DNA from 3 places in the Kitasatospora sp. NE20-6 genome. Region 3 is predicted to be linked to each of the others. Evidence: predicted binding sites of a transcription regulator. Region 3 holds the regulator's gene; each other region holds the start of a gene.
The links. The regulator HrcA, encoded in region 3, represses chaperone genes, less so after heat shock. The targets are predictions, from matches to a motif close to TTNGCACTCNGNNNNNCNGAGTGCNAA.
Positions count from the first base shown of each region.

Region 1: SNE206_RS27290 (FmdB family zinc ribbon protein) is a predicted target of HrcA. The motif match lies at 2,706-2,732, and genes of this name have one in related genera.
Region 2: groES (co-chaperone GroES) is a predicted target of HrcA. The motif match lies at 2,935-2,961, and genes of this name have one in related genera.

Region 1 is NZ_BPRL01000045.1:11,550-16,819, forward strand. It holds gene SNE206_RS27270 (sigma-70 family RNA polymerase sigma factor) at 1-758, shown strand, start outside; gene SNE206_RS27275 (hypothetical protein) at 942-1,136, shown strand; gene mscL (large conductance mechanosensitive channel protein MscL) at 1,254-1,670, opposite strand; gene SNE206_RS27285 (hypothetical protein) at 1,750-2,031, opposite strand; gene SNE206_RS27290 (FmdB family zinc ribbon protein) at 2,332-2,694, opposite strand; gene SNE206_RS27295 (MFS transporter) at 2,816-4,186, opposite strand; gene SNE206_RS27300 (potassium/proton antiporter) at 4,510-5,270, opposite strand, start outside.
Region 2 is NZ_BPRL01000010.1:91,260-96,529, forward strand. It holds gene tsaD (tRNA (adenosine(37)-N6)-threonylcarbamoyltransferase complex transferase subunit TsaD) at 1-415, shown strand, start outside; gene SNE206_RS11255 (hypothetical protein) at 412-669, shown strand; gene SNE206_RS11260 (polysaccharide deacetylase family protein) at 728-1,588, shown strand; gene SNE206_RS11265 (THUMP-like domain-containing protein) at 1,570-2,739, opposite strand; gene groES (co-chaperone GroES) at 3,102-3,407, shown strand; gene groL (chaperonin GroEL) at 3,515-5,143, shown strand; gene SNE206_RS11280 (LysR family transcriptional regulator) at 5,259-5,270, shown strand, end outside.
Region 3 is NZ_BPRL01000005.1:121,914-127,183, reverse strand. It holds gene dnaJ (molecular chaperone DnaJ) at 1-1,091, opposite strand, end outside; gene hrcA (heat-inducible transcriptional repressor HrcA) at 1,164-2,186, opposite strand; gene htpX (zinc metalloprotease HtpX) at 2,463-3,386, shown strand; gene pspAB (PspA-associated protein PspAB) at 3,399-3,983, shown strand; gene SNE206_RS06100 (DUF3097 domain-containing protein) at 4,042-4,869, shown strand; gene SNE206_RS06095 (Uma2 family endonuclease) at 4,877-5,270, opposite strand, start outside.

The sequences.
Region 1 (5,270 bases), on a different contig from region 3:
GGGTGACGGCTGCGGAGCTGAAGGCGATAGCCGAGGACGCGGAGCGGGCCAAGGACGTGTTCATCAGGTCCAACCTGCGTCTGGTGGTCGCGGTGGCCCGCCGGTACCCGCGCAGCGGGCTGCCCCTCCTCGACCTGATCCAGGAGGGCAATGCGGGCCTGGTGCGCGCGGTCGAGAAGTTCGACTACGCGAAGGGCTTCAAGTTCTCCACGTACGCGACCTGGTGGATCCGCCAGGCGATCACCCGTTCCATCGCCGACCAGTCCCGCACGATCCGGCTGCCCGTCCACCTCGTGGAGGAGCTCGGGCGGATCCGCCGGGTGCAGCGGGAGAAGTCGAAGGAACTGGGCCGTGAGGCCGCCCCCTCCGAGATCGCGGCCGAGCTCGACACCACGGAGGCGCGGATCAAGGACGTCCTGGACTGGGCCCGCGACCCGGTGAGCCTCAACATGGCGGTCGACGACGAGGGCGAGACCCAGTTCGGCGACCTGGTGGAGGACACCGGCGCGGTCTCCCCGGAGGACGCCGTCATGGTGATGCTCCGCCGTGAGGAGCTGGACGACCTCATCGGCCGGCTGGACGACCGGACGGCATCGATCATCCGCTCGCGGTACGGCATGGAGGACGGCCGGGAGCGCACGCTGACCGAGGTCGGCAAGCAGCACGGACTGACCCGTGAGCGGATCCGGCAGATCGAGAAGCACGCGCTGGCGGAGCTCAAGAAGATCGCCGACCACGCGGGCTTCGAGGCCGCCTGACCTCCGCCCGATGGGGGCCGGCCGTAGAGGCCGGCGGTAGGGGCGCCGTGCCCCTGCGGTCCGGAGCCTGCGGCCCGGTGCGCGTCGGCCGGGTGCGCGTAGGCGGGTCGGGTCGTGGGCCGGGCCGACCCTAGGCTGGGGGAGGAAGCATCGACGGAGGAGAGAGAGCCGGAGGCGGGTCGTATGGCCGAACAGAACAGCGACCGGGGTGCGGAAGAGGCGAAGCCTGCGGCGGCTGCCCTGCGGTTCGGGGATCCGCTGGACCGCCAGAGCAGTGACGACACCGACCACGGCTGGGGCGAGCGCCCCGGCGGCGAGGGGCGCGAACGCGGGCTGGACTGGTACCTCAGCCAGCGGCCCCCGCACCACGGGGGGTAGTGCTCCGCGGGGCCGCGCCGCCGGATCTGCGGGCAGCACGACCGGGCGGGGCGCCGGGGCGGAACGTCCGGGTGGAACGCCCGCAGGTCGGGGTTGCGCCTGCGGGCCGCGCCGGTGTCAGCCCTGGCGGACCAGGGCGTCGCGGATCTCGGTGAGCAGGGCGACCTCCTGGGCCTCGGCCGCCAGCGCCTCCTGCTGGGGAGTTCTGCGCTTGGCCATGTAGTGCAGCATCGGCAGCACGAAGACGAAGTAGACGACCGCCGCGGTGATGACGAACTGCAGCAGGGCGCTGAGCACCTCGCCCCAGAGGATGTAGATGCCGGACGACACCGTGCCGTCGGCGGCGAGCGTGCAGGGCCCCTTGAGGCAGGACCGGTAGGACGCGAGATCCCCCGTGCCGAACAGGCCGACGACCGGGTTGATGACGCCCTTCACGAACGCGTTGATGACATTCGTGAATGCCGCGCCGATGACGACGGCGATCGCCAGGTCGATGATGTTCCCGCGGAACAGGAATTCCTTGAAGCCTTTCATTCCGCAACAACACCACATCGCCTCGGCCGTCACGGAATGCGGCGCGCCGGGGCAGGCCGGTCGATCGGTGGGCCTGGTGTCACCGGGTGGGGGGCGCGGTGCCCGCGCAGCGCGGGGCCGGGACCGGTTCGGCGGTGACCGCGGAGGTGGCGGCCGGCGGGGGCGGGCCGGGGCGCAGGGGCCCCGCGGCGAGCGCGGTGGCGGCGGCGACCAGTCCGGCGGCGAGGACGCCGGGGCGGTGGCGTACGGCCTGCTGCAGGCGGTGCCGCCCTCCGGAGCCGCGCCGGACGGGCGGGAAGTCGGGCACCGCACGCCGGGGCGGTACGGAAAGCGGGAGCGGGGGAACGGGGCAGGTGGTCACGGTGTCCGCCTCGGTCGGTGGTGTGCGGGACCGGTCGGCCCGCGGACCCCAGAATCCGACGGAATGCCGTTCACCTGCAGCGCCCGCTGCATTCCTGTGGACAACTCGGGGGTGTGGAAAACTCTCCTCCCCCGAAAGGAGTAGTACGACGGCTCCACCGGGCCCTGCCGCGGCGTCCGGGCGCGCTAAAAGCCGGGGGCGCGCGAAAGGCCCAGCGGCACGCAGAAAAGACCGGTGGCACGCGAAAAGCCCGGCGCCGCACCGATCGGGTCGGTGGGGCCGGGCTTCGCAGGCCGTGCGTCAGCCGGCCGAGGCCGCCGACGAGGACTTCGAGCCGGTCGAGGACGACCCCGACGAGCCCGAGCCCGAGCTGGAACCGGACGAACCGGAGCCCGACGAGCCCGACGAGCCGGAGGACGCCGAACCCGCGGAGGCGGTGGAGGGCGTCGAGGACGCCGTTCCCGAGCCCACCGCGCTGCTGGAGGAGGAACGGCTGTCGGTGCGGTAGAAGCCGGAGCCCTTGAACACGACACCCACGGCCGAGAAGACCTTGCGGAGCTTTCCCTGGCATGCGGGGCACGTGGTCAGTGCCTCGTCGGTGAACTTCTGCACCGCCTCCAGGCCGTTGCCGCACTCGGTGCACTGGTACTGGTACGTGGGCACTTGTCTTCCTCCTGGCACTCTCGCCTGATGAGTGCTAACGATCGTCCATGATGCGGCATTCCGCTGGAACAGTCCAGCGATGCCGGATGTGAGATGGCTCCATCCGGGTCGGTCCCGGGTGTCAGCCTTGGGCGGCACCTGCTCCGACCAGCTGCGGAGCGGTCGCTTCGGGGGCGAACCGCGCCGCGCCGGACGCCCGTGCGACGGTGCGTCCCGGCGCCGCCGGCGGGACGAGCAGCCGGCGCAGGGTGACCAGGGCGACCAGCCCGAGTCCGGCGCCGGCGACCGGCACCAGGAAGCCCGCGGACGGGCCGCCGGTGTCGATGAGCTGTCCGGCGACGGTCGAACCGGCGGCGAGGCCGAGTCCGATGGCGCCGGTGAGCCAGGTGAAGGCCTCGGTCTTGGCGCCGTCGCCGACGAGCGTCTCGACCAGGGTGTAGCCGGTGATCAGCGTCGGTGCGATGGCGAGGCCGCAGAACAGCCCCGCGACGGTGAGCGAGGTGAGGCCGGGCATGGCCCAGAGGGTCGAGCAGCCGAGCACCAGCAGCGCGTAGCTGCCGAGCATCCGCTGCCGGGCGGAGCGCCGCCAGGCGACGAGGCCGTACAGCACCCCGGCGAGCATCGAGCCGGCGGCGAAGACGCCGTAGACGGTGCCGGCGGCGCCGGCCCGGCCGGCGGACTCCGCGAAGGCGGTGATGGAGACCTGGAGGGCGCCGAAGACCGTGCCGACGCCGAGGAACGAGCCGGCCAGCAGCCGGACGCCGGGGGAGGCGAGGGCGGACCCGCGCCGGCCGTCCGCGGTGTGCGGGTGCCGGACGGGCGCGGTGCGCCGCTGTGCGGCGAAGGCGAGGCCGCCGGCGACGGTCAGGACGGCCTCGGTGACGAGCCCGGCGGCCGGGGTGACGCCGGTCGCGAGGGCGGTGGCGAGCACCGGGCCGACCACGAAGGTGAACTCGTCGGTCACGGACTCGAAGGCGAACGCCGTGTTGAGCGTGGCGGGGGAGTCGGAGAGCCGGGCCACCCAGCGGGCCCGCACCATCGCGCCGATCTGCGGCACGGAGGCGCCGGCCGGGGCGGCGGCGGCGAAGAGCGCCCACACCGGGGCGTGGCCGAGGGCGAGCGCGATCAGGGCGCCGACCGACAGGGCGTGCACGGCGAGGCTGGGGAGCAGGACGGACGCCTGCCCGTAGCGGTCGGCGAGCCGGCCGGTCTGCGGGCCGACCAGGGCCTGGGCGACGGCCGAGACGGCGGCGACGGCGCCCGCGGTGCCGTACGAGCCGTGGGTGTCGAGGACGAGCAGCACGATGCCCAGGCTGAGCATCGCGTAGGGGAGCCGGGCGGCGAAGGCGGGGACGAGGAACGTCCGGGCGCCGGGGGTGCGGAGCAGTGTCGCGTAGCCGACGCGGGTGGGGGCCGCGGGCGCGGGCTCCCCGGACGCCGGTGCGGGCGTTCCGGGGGCACGGGTGTCGTCGACCGTTCGGCGGGCCGTCACGGTCGGTCCTTCCTGCTGCCTGGTAGCGCCCCGGGGCATGGGTGGACCCCGACGGCGCCGAGAGTCGTCCTCTCGCGCGTCGACCGGGGTTGATACCGGGTCCGGCCGGGCCCCGCAACGGTGCGGGTGACGGCGTGCGGCAGGGTGCTGCGGACCGCGGCCGCCGAGCGGTCGCGCCAACTCTGCATCAGACAGATGTTGCGGGTTGGTGGGTACGGATGACCCGTACCGTTCGATTGTACGGCAGGAGGCCGTTGCGGAGCTGGGGATGCAAGGAGCGTCACAGTCCACGTGGCGCTGCCGACCGGGGCGGCGGGCGGGGGTCAGCGTCCGCGCAGCCAGCCGGCGAGCTTGCCGCCGCGGTCGACGGCGCGCAGCCGGCGCTCGGCGGCCTCGCTGACCTCTTCGGTGGTGACCACGAGGAGCTCGTCGGAGGCCCGCAGGATGGTGGTGCGCTCGGGGACGAAGCTGCTGCCGTCGCGGACGACCAGGGTGACGGCGGCCCCCTTGGGCAGCCGCAGCTCGCCGACCTCGACGCCCGACATCCGGGAGTCGGGGGACAGCGAGACGGAGAGCAGGTGGCCGTGCAGCTTCTCCAGCGGCGCGGCCTCGATGCCGAGGTCCTGGCCCATGTCGCCCTCGCCGATCCGCAGGCCGCGGGCGACCAGCGGCAGGGTCGGGCCCTGGAGCAGGGTGAACACCACGACGAGGACGAAGACGATGTTGAAGACCTCCTGGGCGCGCGGTGCGGCGGCCACCATCGGGATGGTGGCGAGCACGATGGGCACCGCGCCGCGGAGCCCGGCCCAGCTGAGCAGGGCCTGCTCGCGCCAGGGCAGCCGGAAGGGGGTCAGCGAGACCAGGACGGAGGCCGGGCGGGCGAGGAACACCAGCACCGCGCCGCTGACCAGCGCGGGGACTATCGCGGAGCCCATGGCGGCGGGCGTCACGAGCAGGCCGAGCACGACGAACATGCCGATCTGGCCGATCCAGGCGAGGCCGTCGGCGAAGCCGCGGACGGCCGGGCCGTGCGGGAGCTTGGAGTTCCCGAGGACCAGGGCGGCCGTGTAGACGGCGAGGAAGC
Region 2 (5,270 bases), on a different contig from region 3:
CGCCGTCGCCCGCTGGGTCGAGGCGAAGCGCCGCGCGGGCGAGGACGTGCCGGTGGCCGACGTCGCCGCCTCCTTCCAGGAGGCCGTCACCGACGTGCTCACCCGCAAGGCCGTCCGGGCGTGCAAGGACAACGGCGTCGACCACCTGATGATCGGCGGCGGCGTGGCCGCCAACTCCCGGCTGCGCGAGATGGCCCAGCAGCGCTGCGACCGGGCGGGCATCGTGCTGCGGGTGCCGCGGCCGGGCCTGTGCACCGACAACGGCGCGATGGTCGCCGCACTCGGCGCCGAGATGGTGCGCCGCAACCGCACGCCCTCGGCGTTCGACCTGTCCGCCGACTCCTCGCTCCCGGTCACCGAGGTGCACGTGCCGCACACCGACGTGCACGCGCACGCCCACGAGTCGCTGGGGTGACCCGCGCGCACATGTGGGAGGCCCGCGCCGCCGACGGCCGGGCCGCCGAACTGGAGCGCTGGGTACGGGAGACCGCCCTGCCCGCGCTGCGCCCCGCCGCGCCGCTGCGCAGCGAGGTGTTCACCGCCGACGGCGGGCGCGTCCTGCTGATCACGTGGTGGCCGGGCGAGCCGGGCGCCGTCCCCGACCCGCCGGCCGGGCTGCTCGCGCGACCCGTGCACCGCTGGTCGTTCACCAGTACGTATGTCGAGTAGCGTGCCTCTCTGAGAATTCGCACGATCCGGTGCCGGATCGCGGGTGGGGGAGCGCGCTGTGCCGAAGAGGTCCTGGGTCCGGGTTGCGGGGGCACTGGCCCTCCTGGCGGCCGTCGCGGCGTGCGGCGGCCCGCCGCACGGGCCCGCCGCGCCGCCCGCCCCCACCGGCCCGTCCGGCAGCCCGGCCGGCACCACCGCCGCGGCCGCACCTCCGGCCGACCCGGCCGCCGTCTGGGCGAAGTGGGGCCTCCAGCCGCTCCCCGCCGCCCCCGCCGCGCCCGCCGACAAGCCGGTCAAGCTGTCGGCCGACGGCGAGGTGCCGGTCTTCAGCGAGGTGCCCACCCACGACAGGGTCGTCTTCATCACTGTCGACGACGGCGCGGAGAAGGACCCGCGGTTCGTCGAGATGATGACCGACCTCAGGGTGCCGTTCTCGATGTTCCTGACCCGCGACATCGTCCGCGGCGACTACGGCTACTTCAAGCCGCTGCAGGCCCTCGGCAACCACATCCACAACCACAGCACCGACCACCCCGCGATGAGCACGGTCTCCCCGGAGCGGCAGCACGCCGAGGTGTGCGACGCCCAGGCGGCCCTCACCGAGCAGTACGGCACCGCCCCGCTGCTCTTCCGCCCGCCCTACGGGGACGGCGCGCACAGCGACGGGCTGCGCACCGCCGTCCGCGCCTGCGGCCCGCGCGCGGTCGTGCTGTGGCGGGAGTCGATGCAGATCCACAACATGCAGTACCAGGCCGCCGACAAGAAGCTGCGCCCGGGCGACATCATCCTCGCCCACTTCCGCGGCCCGAAGGACCTCAAGGGCGAGTCGATGACGAAGATGTTCGGCGAGCTGCTCAGCCGCATCCGGGAGCAGGGCTTCGCGGTCGCCCGCCTGGAGGACTACATCGACGCGGGCTGACCGAGCATCATCAGCGGCCCGTGGTCGGTGCGGCTGATGATCACCGTCACCTCGTGCGGCCCGCTCGGCCGCAGCTGCCGCCGCAGCTCCTCCGGAGTGATCGCGATCCCGCGCTTCTTGATCACCACGGTGCCCGCGCCGCGCTCCCGCAGCAGCGCCTTCAGCCGCTTGACGTTGTACGGCATCGCCTCGCCGATCTCGTACGCGTGCGCGTACGGCGTCGCGACCAGCCGGTCGGAGGTCAGGTAGGCGATCATCGGGTCGATCAGCCGCCCGCCGACCTGCGCGGCCACGTCGGAGACCAGCCGGGCCCGGATGACGGCGCCGTCCGGCTCGTACAGGTACCGGCCGACCGGCCCGGCCTCCGCGGGCAGCCCCGCCCCGGCGAGGCTGTGGCCGCCCGGCAGCACGGTGGCCCGGTACGGCTCGGCGGCGCCCGTGCCGAACCAGATCACCGCCTCCTTGACCTCGCCGTGGTCGGAGACCCACTCGGCCTCGGCGTCCCCGGGCACCAGCTCGTGCGGGATGCCCGGCGCGACCTTCAGCGCACCGAACGGCGTGCGCCGCGCCGCCTCGACGGCCCACGACAGCGGCGGCGAGTACGCCTCCGGGTCGAAGACCCGCCCGCGCGAGGTGCGCCGCGCGGGGTCGGTGAAGACCGCGTCGAAGCCGGACACGTCGATCCCGGCGACGTCCGAGCACCGCACCTCCACCAGCGCCGACAGCCCCAGCGCGGCCGCGTTCGCCTCCACCACGGCGCAGGTCAGCGGGTCGCGGTCGACGGCCAGCACCGACACGCCCGCCCGGGCCAGCGCGATCGCGTCGCCGCCGATGCCGCAGCACAGGTCGGCCAGCCGCCGCACGCCCAGCGCCGCGAACCGCTGCGCCCGCCACTCGGCGACGCTGCGCCGGGTCGCCTGCTCGACGCCGTCCGGGGTGAAGTACAGGGCGTCGGCGTCGTCGCCGAACTTCGCGCGGGCCCGCTGCCGCAGCCTGGCCTGCTCGAACGCGGCGCGGACGAGCTCCGCCGGGTGCTCGCGGCGCAGCCGGGTCGCGAGCGCCAGCTCCTGGTCGGGGGTGAAGGCGCGCAGCTCGGCGAGCAGGGCGCGGCCCTCGTCGGTCAGCAGGGCCCGGAACGATTCGATCTCCACCCGGCCATTGTCGCGGCTCGGGTCGGTTGCACCGGCCGCTGCCCGCGGCCACGGCGCCGAGCAGCAGCACCGCGGCCGGCAGCCCGTGCACGACGGCGGTGATCCACCGCCGGCCGCGTCCGCCGCGTCCGCCGCGCCGGTGCGTCGTGCATGAGTACGACTGCTCACCTCTTTCGCGACACACCCGCGTCTCCGTTGGCACTCTGGTTGACTGAGTGCTAACCGCGGCCTATGGTCGTTCCTGGCACTCCCCCCGGGTGAGTGCCAACGCGACGAGCGAGCCTGACCCCCGCGACGGCAGGCCTGCTGACATCGCCCTTTCCTGTTAGACAACCCCGTAATCTCCGAAGGGGAACTCGGACGTGACCACCAGCAGCAAGGTTGCCATCAAGCCGCTCGAGGACCGCATTGTGGTCCAGCCGCTCGACGCCGAGACCACCACGGCCTCCGGCCTGGTTATCCCGGACACCGCCAAGGAGAAGCCCCAGGAGGGCGTCGTCCTGGCCGTCGGCCCGGGCCGTTTCGAGGACGGTCAGCGCCTGCCGCTCGACGTCGCCGTCGGTGACATCGTCCTGTACTCGAAGTACGGCGGCACCGAGGTCAAGTACCAGGGCGAGGAGTACCTCGTCCTCTCGGCTCGTGACGTTCTCGCCATCATCGAGAAGTAAGCCTCAGCAGCCCGCCCCGGAACCGCGTCAGCACTGACCCGGGCCCGGGGCGCGCTTGTTGGTCCATCCACACGGTCCGTCCGTAACACCCTTGAGGAAACGGGAACATGGCGAAGATCCTGCAGTTCAACGAGGACGCCCGCCGCTCGCTGGAGCGCGGTGTCAACAAGCTGGCCGACACCGTCAAGGTGACCATCGGCCCCAAGGGCCGCAACGTCGTCATCGACAAGAAGTTCGGCGCCCCCACCATCACCAACGACGGTGTGACGATCGCCCGCGAGGTCGAGCTCGACGACCCGTACGAGAACCTCGGCGCGCAGCTCGTCAAGGAGGTCGCCACCAAGACCAACGACGTCGCGGGTGACGGCACCACCACCGCCACCGTGCTCGCCCAGGCCCTGGTCAACGAGGGTCTGCGCAACGTCGCCGCCGGTGCCGGTCCGGCCGCCCTGAAGAAGGGCATCGACAAGGCCGTCGCCGCGGTCTCCGAGCACCTCCTCTCCATCGCCCGCGAGATCGAGGGCAAGGACGACGTCGCCGCCGTCGCCTCCCTCTCCGCGCAGGACACCCAGGTCGGCGAGCTCATCGCCGAGGCGATCGACAAGGTCGGCAAGGACGGTGTCATCACCGTCGAGGAGTCGAACACCTTCGGTGTCGAGCTCGAGTTCACCGAGGGCATGCAGTTCGACAAGGGCTACCTGTCGCCGTACTTCGTCACGGACGCGGAGCGCCAGGAAGCGGTCCTGGAGGACCCGTACGTCCTGATCAACCAGGGCAAGATCTCCTCCATCCAGGAGCTCCTCCCGCTGCTGGAGAAGATCCTGCAGGGCGGCGGCTCCCGCCCGCTGCTGATCATCGCCGAGGACGTCGACGGCGAGGCGCTGTCCACCCTCGTGGTGAACAAGATCCGCGGCACCTTCAACGCGGTGGCCGTCAAGGCCCCCGGCTTCGGCGACCGCCGCAAGGCGATCCTCGGCGACCTCGCCGTCCTCACCGGCGCGACCGTCATCTCCGAGGAGGTCGGCCTCAAGCTCGACCAGGCCGGCCTGGACGTGCTCGGCAGCGCCCGCCGCATCACCGTCACCAAGGACGAGACCATCCTCGTCGACGGTGCCGGCGACGCCGAGGGCGTGGCCGGCCGTGTCGGCCAGATCAAGGCCGAGATCGCCTCGACCGACTCCGACTGGGACCGCGAGAAGCTGCAGGAGCGCCTGGCCAAGCTGGCCGGCGGCGTCTGCGTCATCAAGGTCGGCGCCGCCACCGAGGTGGAGCTCAAGGAGCGCAAGCACCGTCTGGAGGACGCCATCTCCGCGACCCGCGCCGCGGTCGAGGAGGGCATCGTCGCCGGTGGCGGCGCCTCGCTCGTCCACGCGCAGAAGGTGCTGGACGGCGGCCTGGGCCTGTCGGGCGACGAGGCGACCGGTGTCGCGGTCGTCCGCAAGGCGCTCGCCGAGCCGCTGCGCTGGATCGCCCAGAACGCCGGCCTGGAGGGCTACGTCATCACCTCCAAGGTCGCCGACCTGGAGGACGGCCACGGCTACAACGCGGCCACCGGCGAGTACGGCGACCTCGTGAAGGCCGGCGTCATCGACCCGGTCAAGGTCACCCGCTCCGCCCTGGAGAACGCGGCGTCCATCGCCGCCCTGCTTCTCACCACCGAGACCCTCGTGGTGGAGAAGAAGGAGGAGGAGTCCGACAACGGCCACGCGCACGGCGGCCACGGTCACTCCCACTGACACCTGTCAGCCCCCGCGAGGCCCGGCCCCGCCCTGGACACCACGTCCGGGGCGGGCCGGGCCTCCGGCGTTTCCGCCCGCCGGGCGGACCCCCGCCCGCCTATACCCTGGGCGCATGATCGAGGCC
Region 3 (5,270 bases):
CCGGGCGAGAAGTGACCGGACGGCCGCTCCTCGCCGCGCAGCACGGCGAGCCGCCGCAGCAGGTCCTCCTGCTCAGGGTCGAGCTTGGTCGGCGTCTGCACCTCGACGTGCACTATCAGGTCGCCCCGGCCGCCCCCGCGCAGGTGCGTGATGCCGCGGCCGTGCAGCGGGATCGACTGGCCGGACTGCGTGCCGGGCCGGATGTCGACCTCCTCCATCCCGTCGAGCGTCTGCAGCGGCACCTGGGTGCCGAGCGAGGCCGCCGTCATCGGGATGGTGACCGTGCAGTGCAGGTCGTCGCCGCGCCGCTGGAAGGTCGGGTGCGCCGACTCGGCGATCTCGACGTACAGGTCGCCGGCCGGGCCGCCGCCGGGGCCGACCTCGCCCTCGCCGGCCAGCTGGATGCGGGTGCCGTTGTCGACACCGGCGGGGATCTTGACGGTGAGGGTGCGGCGGGCGCGGACGCGGCCGTCGCCGGCGCACTCCGGGCACGGGGTCGGCACGACGGTGCCGAAGCCCTGGCACTGCGGGCAGGGACGCGAGGTCATGACCTGGCCGAGGAACGACCGGGTGACCTGGGAGACCTCGCCCTTGCCGCGGCACATGTCGCAGGTCTGCGCGGAGGTGCCGGGTGCGGCGCCCTCGCCGGAGCACGTCGTACAGGTGACGGCCGTGTCGACCTGGAGCTCCTTGGTGGTGCCGAACGCGGCCTCCTCCAGGGTGATCTCCAGGCGGATCATGGCGTCCTGGCCGCGGCGGGTCCGCGAGCGCGGTCCGCGCTGGCCCCCGGCCGCGCCGAAGAAGGCGTCCATGATGTCGGAGAAGCCGAAGCCCGCGGCGCCGAAGCCGCCTGCCCCACCGCCTCCGCCGTTCGGGGAGAGCGGGTCGCCGCCGAGGTCGTAGACCTGGCGCTTGGCCGGGTCCGACAGCACCTCGTAGGCGGCGTTGATCTCCTTGAACCGCTCCTGGGTCTTGGGGTCCGGGTTGACGTCCGGGTGCAGTTCACGCGCGAGGCGCCGGAACGCCTTCTTGATCTCGTCCTGCCCCGCATCCCGTCGGACGCCGAGTACCGCGTAGTAGTCCGTGGCCACCAAATGCTCCGCTTGTTCCGCCTCTAGAAGTGCTTGCGCCCGACCGGCCGCGCGGTGTCCGCGCCGCCGTTGTTACGACTCGGCCAGGATCTGACCCACGTACCGTGCCACCGCTCGCACCGCCCCCATTGTGCCGGGGTAATCCATCCGGGTCGGACCGATCACTCCCAGTTTTGCCACGCTCTGGTCGCCCGAACCGTAACCGACGGAGACCACGGACGTGGAATTGAGTCCCTCGTACGCGTTCTCCCGGCCGATCCGGACGGTCATGCCCGACTCCGCGGTCTCCCCCAGCAGGCGCAGCAGCACCACCTGCTCCTCCAGTGCTTCGAGCACCGGCTGGATGGTCAGCGGGAAGTCGTGGCCGAAGCGCGTCAGGTTGGCCGTGCCGGCCAGCATGATGCGCTCCTCGTTCTGCTCGGCGAGCGTCTCGAAGAGCGTGGCGAGCACGGTGGAGACGGCCGGCCGGTCGACGGGCTCGAACGACCCGGGCAGGTCCTCCAGGAGCTCCGGGACGTCCGGCAGCCGCTGCCCGCACGCCTGGGCGTTGAGCCTGGCGCGCAGGTCGGCCAGGACGGTCTCGCCGACCGCGCCGGGACAGTCGACGATCCGCTGCTCCACCCGTCCGGTGTTGGTGATCAGGACGAGCATCACCTTCGCGGGTGCCAGCGCGACCAGTTCGACGTGCCGCACGGTGGAGCGGGTCAGGGAGGGGTACTGCACCACGGCGACCTGCCGGGTCAGCTGGGCGAGCAGGCGCACCGTCCGGGCGACGACGTCGTCGAGGTCGACCGCGCCCTCCAGGAAGTGCCGGATCGCCCGCCGCTCCGGGGCCGTCATCGGCTTCACCTCGGCCAGCCGGTCCACGAAGAGCCGGTACCCCTTGTCGGTGGGGATGCGCCCGGCACTGGTGTGCGGCTGGTGGATGAAACCGTCCTCCTCCAGGGCGGCCATGTCGTTGCGCACCGTCGCCGGGGAGACCCCGAGGTTGTGGCGCTCCACGAGGGCCTTGGAGCCGACCGGCTCCTCGGTGCCCACGTAGTCCTGGACGATGGCCCGCAGCACGGCGAGCCTGCGCTCGTCGAGCGGGCGCACGGCGGCACGCGTGTCGATCAGGCGCTCGTCGACCCTGCGTTCGTTGACCACGGGGCACGCACCTCCGTCTCCGCCCGTTGGACCTGGTAGCCGTCCGGTCCTTTGGCACTCTGGAAGGCAGAGTGCCAGAACCGTACCTGCCAGTGTAAGGCCCTCCCCCGGCGGCAGGAACGGGCCGCCCACGTGATCCTCGACCGATTGTCGGGACCGCGGGCCGCGCCGCCCCCGCCTCCTGGTGGCAGCATCGAAGGCGAGCGAGCTACCGAAGGAGCAGCGATGTCGTCGTCACGGCAGCACTCCCGCTTCGCACCGGACCGCGGCCTGACCGGCCGGATGGTCGTCACGATGTTCCTGATCGGCCTGGTGTACGTCGGCTTCACCGGCGTGCTGATCGTGCTGCTGCGCGGCGCCTGGCCGATCGTCCTGCTGATCTCCGGCGGCCTGTTCGTCGCGCAGTTCTGGTTCAGCGACCGGATCACCGAGCGGGCGATGGGCGCCCGGCCGGTGACCCCCGAGGAGTACCCGCAGCTGCACGGCACCGTCGACCGGCTGTGCGCCCTCGCCGACATGCCGAAACCGCGGATCGCCGTGGCCCACAACGACATGCCGAACGCCTTCGCCACCGGGCGCAACCAGCAGAAGGCCGTGGTGTGCGTGACCACCGGCCTGCTGCGCCGCCTGGAACCGGAGGAGCTGGAGGGGGTGCTCGCCCACGAGCTGTCGCACGTCGCGCACCGCGACGTGGCCGTCATGACCATCGCGGGGTTCCTCGGCGTGCTCGCCGGGCTCATCACCCGCATGGCGCTGTACGGCGGCTTCCTGGGCGGCGGCAACCGCAACAACAACGACCCCAACGCCGCGATCGCGCTGATCCTCGTCCCGCTGGTCAGCATGCTCGTGTACGCCCTCAGCTTCCTGCTGACCCGGCTGCTCTCCCGCTACCGGGAGCTCGCCGCCGACCGGGCCGCCGCCCAGCTGACCGGCCGGCCCAGCTCGCTCGCCTCCGCACTGACGAAGGTGACCGGGCAGATCGCCGCCATCCCCACCGAGGACCTGCGCAGGTCGCAGCCGTACAACGCCTTCTACTTCGCCCCGGCGCTGAGCGCGCGGGAGGCCGCCTCGCAGCTGTTCTCGACCCACCCGTCGCTGGAGCAGCGGCTGGAGCAGCTGGCGCGGATCTCCGCCGAGCTCGGCCGGTGAGAGGAGCGCACCGTGGGTTTCCTGGACTCCCTGCTGGGCCGTACCAAGCCCGTCGAGCCCGATCTGGACCAGCTCTTCGGCATCCCGTCGGCGGCGCTCACCCTGGAGGCCGCGGCGGGCTTCCGGCCGACCGGGCTCGGCGCGGTGTGCTTCGCGGCCGTCGAGGGCGGCGCCTTCGAGGAGGTGCAGCAGCAGGTGCAGGCCCTGCTGGACGCCGACACCGGACGCGGCGGCGTGCCCGTCGAGGCGTCCCGGGACGCCTACGGCTACTCCTGGCTCCTCTCCCGGCACACCCCGGAGGAGCTGCCCGACCTGGTCAACGACCTGCACGCGGTCAACAGCGAGCTGGAGGCGCACGGTTTCGGCCCGCAGCTGCTCTGCTCGATCGTGGGCTTCCGCAACGCGTCCGGGCAGCCGCTGGGCCTGGTCTACCTGTACAAGCGCGGCACGTTCTACCCGTTCGCGCCGGTGCCGGGCGGCGGCGAGAAGCGCAACAGCCCGGTGGAGCTGCAGGTGAAGGCGATGCTGCCGAACGACCTGCGGATCGAGTCGGACCTGTCGCGCTGGTTCCCGGTGTGGGGCGCCCCGGGACTGTAGCCGGACGGCGGGCCCGCGGGATCCGCCGGGCGGTGCGCCGGCTCGTAGACTCCCGTCCATGCGCAGCAGGGAGTACGGGCCCGATCTGACCCCGCCGTGGAAGCGGCAGCAGCCCGCGCCGGAGGTGGCCGCCGAGCGCGACCTGGTGGTGGAGGACGCGGCCACCGGGTACTGCGGGGCGGTCGTGCGGTGCGAGCGGACGGCCGAGGGGTTCACCGTGACCCTGGAGGACCGCTTCGGCAGGCACCGGGTGTTCCCGCTGGTGCCGCGGGGCTTCCTGCTGGAGGGGCGGGTGGTGACGCTCGTCCGCCCCGCCGCCGCGGCCCCCGCGGCCGGGCCCGCCCGGACGGCCTCCGGGTCGGTCGCGGTGCCGGGGGCGCGGGCCCGGGTGGCCCGGGAGTCGCGGATCTACGTGGAGGGCCGGCACGACGCCGAGCTGGTCGAACGGGTCTGGGGCGACGACCTGCGGATCGAGGGCGTGGTCGTCGAGTACCTGGAGGGCGTGGACGACCTGCCGGCGATCGTCGCCGGGTTCGCGCCCGGCCCGGGGCGGCGGCTCGGCGTGCTCGTCGACCACCTGCTGCCGGGCACCAAGGAGCACCGGATCGCCGCGCGGGTGACCGGTGCGTCGGTGCTGGTGGTGGGCCACCCGTACGTCGACGTGTGGCAGGCCGTGAAGCCGTCCAGCGTGGGCATCCCCGGCTGGCCGGAGGTGCCGCGCGGGGAGGTCTGGAAGGAGGGCGTCTGCCGCCGCCTGGGCTGGCCCGTGGACCCGCCCGCGGCGTGGCGGCGCATCCTCGCCTCGGTGGACTCCTACCGCGACCTCGACCCGGCCCTGCTGGGCCGGGTCGAGGAGCTGATCGACTTCGTGACGCAGCCGGACTGAGACCGGGTCAGTCGAAGGTCTGGAAGTCCGAGGTGTCGAGGGTGATGCCGAGGACGTCCAGCGGAACCGCGGCGCCGAAGCGGCTGGTCCGCGCGGACAGGTAGTCCGGAAGGCCCTTGACGTTCTCGTCCGCCGGTTCGGTGAGCAGGGTGCACTGCCCCTGGACCGGATCGACGATCAGGTAGGCGGGGATGCTCCCGGCGGCGTACATCTCGCGCTTGGTCCGGTGGTCGCGGTCGCCGCTGGTCCTGGAGACGACCTCGACGACCAGGGCCAGGGCAGCCGCCGGGACGAGGCGACCCGGACCGTCGACGGCTCCCCGCTCGTAGACCACGAGGTCGGGTTGAGGCTCACTGACCTCGCCGGGGATCGCGATGTCCTGGGTCTGGCCCCGGTGCCAG